DNA from 2 places in the Peribacillus sp. NPDC060253 genome. Region 1 is predicted to be linked to the other one. Evidence: predicted binding sites of a transcription regulator. Region 1 holds the regulator's gene; the other holds the start of a gene.
The links. The regulator LexA, encoded in region 1, represses DNA repair genes until DNA is damaged. The targets are predictions, from matches to a motif close to CGAACATATGTTCG.
Positions count from the first base shown of each region.

Region 2: the regulator LexA is predicted to act here: its motif matches at 1,131-1,144, upstream of ACFWE9_RS00900 (Y-family DNA polymerase).

Region 1 covers NZ_JBHXAS010000047.1:21,808-24,019, forward strand. The annotation lists gene ACFWE9_RS13955 (hypothetical protein) at 1-131, opposite strand, end outside; gene lexA (transcriptional repressor LexA) at 864-1,487, opposite strand; gene yneA (cell division suppressor protein YneA) at 1,643-1,954, shown strand; gene ACFWE9_RS13970 (YneB family resolvase-like protein) at 1,974-2,212, shown strand, end outside.
Region 2 covers NZ_JBHXAS010000002.1:30,663-32,874, reverse strand. The annotation lists gene ACFWE9_RS00905 (C40 family peptidase) at 86-745, opposite strand; gene ACFWE9_RS00900 (Y-family DNA polymerase) at 1,160-2,212, shown strand, end outside.

The DNA of each region.
Region 1 (2,212 bases):
ACTAATGCGATGGTAGGGATGAATTTTTTAGGAGTATGAAACAAAACCTTAATCAGTTGAGTTAGTATTATTATGGTAGGAATGGCTATCACTGCATCCCAAAAATTTGTATGGATGGTCGGGAAGTCCATAATTTCACCACCTTAAATTGGAAGATATACAAAATTAACTTTCACCATTTAGGTAGGATTTATACCACAGTAATTTTTACGAAAGAAGTCATTTATCAAAGAAAGGTAATTCGAACAGCTTTGAAGATTTTCAACGGTCAATTTATAAAGCCATCAATCCAAGGAAAGTAATGGATGTGATGGCTTTTTCTACGTTGGAGGATAAAATGGTTTAGGTGTCAACGGTACGCCAGTTTAACGATTCAGAAAATATCCAACTGGGTAGATAGAAATTTATATACTGCTGTCATAGTAGAAAATGACTACTGAGAAGCACAGAAAAATTCGATTTGGGCTATGGCTAAGAACCGAAATATAGAGAAGTATGATTCAGAATTGTTGAAGATAATCATACCGTCAAGATTCCGTCTTTGAGCCTGCCAAAGCATAGGATTTTATGGAAGTACAGATTTTTTAACTTGATCGGCGAAAGTGTAATGAATTTTATCTGAGTGGTGAATTTATTCCTCTCTTTTTTTAATTTAACAAAAGGTTACATTTACATAGGCTTCCACGCACCGAATGGCGATAGTTTACTTTCCTATCAACCTTAAAAGAAAAAGGGGAAATTGAAATAATCCTATAAAATTCCATACTATTAAAAAATAGTAATCAAAACCTAGTCTTACATATGCATAATGAGAGAGTTTGGGACATAAATTAAAACAAACAAAAAAAGCGCCTTTAGCGCTTTTAGTGTATTTGTCTATATAAGCCTATTACTTTTCCAAGTATCGAAACATCTCTTAAAATAATGGGTTCCATATTTGAGTTCTCAGGCTGAAGCCTTATGTAATCCGGTTCCTTAAAGAATCGTTTTACAGTGGCTTCATCATCTTCAGTCATGGCCACGACGATATCTCCGTTATTGGCACTGCTTTGTTGTTTCACGATGACATAATCCCCATCATGAATTCCTGCCTCGATCATACTCTCTCCCATGATTTCGAGCATGAATACATGGTCATCATGTGGAACCATGCTTTCGGGAAGCGGGAAGTATTCTTCTATGTTCTCAATGGCCGTAATCGGCATGCCCGCTGTTACTTTTCCAAGTAAAGGTACGTTCACGACATTCGTTTTCGGAATACTGTTGGCTTCTTCTAAATTCAGGATTTCAATGGCCCTCGGCTTGGTAGGGTCACGTCTTATCAGCCCTTTGCTTTCCAGGCGGGATAAATGTCCGTGAACTGTTGAACTTGATGCAAGTCCCACTGCTTCGCCAATCTCCCTTACGGAAGGTGGATACCCTTTTTGGCGGACTTCTTCTTTAATGAAATCAAGAATATCTTGCTGCCGTTTTGATAGTTTAGTCATTTTTGCACCTCTTCTCCAATGTTCTTTGCTTTATTATATCATGGCCCCCATCTCTATACAAACATAAGTTCGAATTTTGTTATTGACTGAAACAAACGTTCGTATTATAATTTGAATATAACATACGAACGAACATTCGCTTTGGAGGGATATTTATGAAAAATTTATACAAAAACTATATTTATACGATTCTATTAGCGGGATCTGTATTCATCTTTTCAATTTTATTCTCTTGCACATTAAATAACGATCAAAAAAAGGATTTCCTTTCTATAGAAGTAAGTGAAGGTGACACCTTATGGGGAATTGCCGAAGAATATGAAGAAGCTAATTTGACAAAAAAAGAATTCATTGGTTGGATAGAAGAGCATAATGGGGTCAGGGCGGATTCAATTAAACCTGGTCAAGTCATTGTCATTCCTGTTAAAGGGGAAGAACTTGTTCAGAATTTGGCAAGTGAGCAGTAAGTAGCGAAGGTAGGGTATTATGAAGGCAATAATCTATTGCAGGGTTAGCACAGAAAAAGAGTCGCAGGAAACATCATTGGCAAGGCAGGAAGATGAATTGGTCAAATTGGCAGAGAAGATGGATGTAGAAGTTGTTTCCATAATAAAAGAACAGGCTAGTGGTTATGAGTTAAACCGTGATGGCATTTTTGACATGCTTGAACTATTTAAAACCAAAGAAGCTGAAGTTCTATTAATCCAAGACGAAACAAGGCTGGG
Region 2 (2,212 bases), on a different contig from region 1:
AATAAAACCGGACTGAATCATTTATGAATTCTGTCCGGTTATTTTATGGGGATTCGCTCACAAGAAAGAGCTCATGTCCTGGATTTTATAAAGTTTTTGCACCTAGGTATTTCGGTTTCCAATAAGAGTTATCCATATCAGTGATGGTTATTCCTTTTGAAGACGTAGAACTAATGAATTGACCATTTCCGATATAGATCCCAACATGTGATACTCCTGTTCTTCCAGAAGAAGTATCAAAGAATACAAGATCACCCTTAGATGGTGAAGATACTTTTAAACCAGTATTGGAATAGAGTAATGATGCTGTACGCGGTAAGGTAATTCCTTGTGATTTCTGGAATACATAATAGATGAAGCCTGAACAGTCAAATCCAGTTGGTGTTGTCCCGCCCCATTTGTAGGGTTTGCCGATTAAGGTTTTTGCATAGCTGATCAAGCTGGTATTATTGACCTTATAAACACCAAGCGCATTAAATGTGCCGCGGCCGGCAATTCCGTCGGCAGTTAATCCTTTAGCTTTCTGGAATTTTTTTACTGCTGATACAGAATAGGTGCCGTAATATGTAGTCAGTGAACCTGAATATGTGAAATAACCTTTGGTTTTTAAAAGTTGTTGTAGTTGTTTGACATCGCTATGTGTCATTCCGGGTCTGAGGGTTTGATCTCCGATATTTGCAAAGGCTTGCAGTGGGGTTAGCATCATGGCAGATGCAACAGCAGCTGAAGCGATCCATTTCTTCATAATTTTCATTTCCTCTCTATCTATCTATCTATTATTCTTAACAATATTATCCTACAATACCATTATGACAATTAGACATAATTTTGGTTACAATTTCATTACAAAAAATGAGTAGTAAGACTAAAGTTAATGTGGACGAAAGTCTGTTGAAATGGGTAAAAAAATTTAATAAAACTAAGTATTTGGGCATGGTTTAAATTATTCAAGCTACGAATTTATCTATTTTAAAAAAACTATATGGATACTAAGGGATATTTTGTTATTTTATCAATTTTTAGGTTTGATTATATTTTTCGAGGAAATTACATTAAAAAGTAGAAATTTGTATGAAAACTTCCATTGAATAAGAACGTATATTCGGTTAAAGTTATGAATATAATAAAAGCGAACATATATTCTTGTTAGGGTGAAGAAATGATGGATTATGGGACGATGCCGAAACAATCAATTATGTGTATCGATATGAAAAGTTTTTATGCAAGCTGTTCAGCGGTCATGCTTGGTTTGAACCCACTTGATTGTTATTTAGCGGTGGTTGGTGATTTGAAGAGGACGGGGAGCATTGTGCTTGCGGCTTCTCCAAAGATGAAGAAGGAGTTTGGCATCAAGACAGGTTCGCGGATGTTCGAGATTCCGAATGATCCAAGAATTGTCGTCGTTGAACCCAAAATGGCGACCTATTTAAGGGTTGCGACGGAAATCACCCGTTTGTTTAACCGTTATGTGCCCAAAGAAGCGATTCACGTGTACAGTGTGGACGAAAGTTTTGTGAAAGTCGATGGTGCCGCTTCTTTATGGGGAGATGCCCGGGTGATAGCTGAAAAGATAAAAGATGAAATCGAACGGGAATTACAGCTTCCCTGTGCCATTGGAATTGGTCCGAACATGCTTATGGCAAAACTTTGTCTTGATTTGGAAGCCAAACATGTAGGGATTGCCGAATGGAAGTATGAGGATGTGCCAAGCAAATTATGGCCGATTTCCCCACTTCGTGAAATGTGGGGAATCGGCAGGCGCGTAGAAAAAACCCTTCATGGAATGGGAATATTTACGGTTGGGCAGCTTGCCAATTATGATCTTGAATTACTTGAAGCGAAGTTTGGAATTATGGGCAATCAGCTTTACCATCATGCGTGGGGAATAGATTTATCGGACATGGGGGCAGTGATCATCGAAGGACAGGTCAGCTTTGGCAAAAGTCAGATTCTGCTGCGGGATTATAAGGAGGAGCATGAGGTAAAGCAGGTTATGCTGGAAATTTGCGAAGAAGTTGGAAGAAGGGCACGCACCCACCGCAAGGCAGGAAGGACGGTCAGTTTAAGTATTGGTTACAGCAAGGATGAGTTTGGCGGAGGTTTCCATCGTTCGCGTTCGATTAGCGAACCGACCAACATTACGATGGAGTTATATAAAGTTTGCCTGGAGCTTTTTCGTGAGAACTATAAGCAAAAAACGGTTCGGAGCATA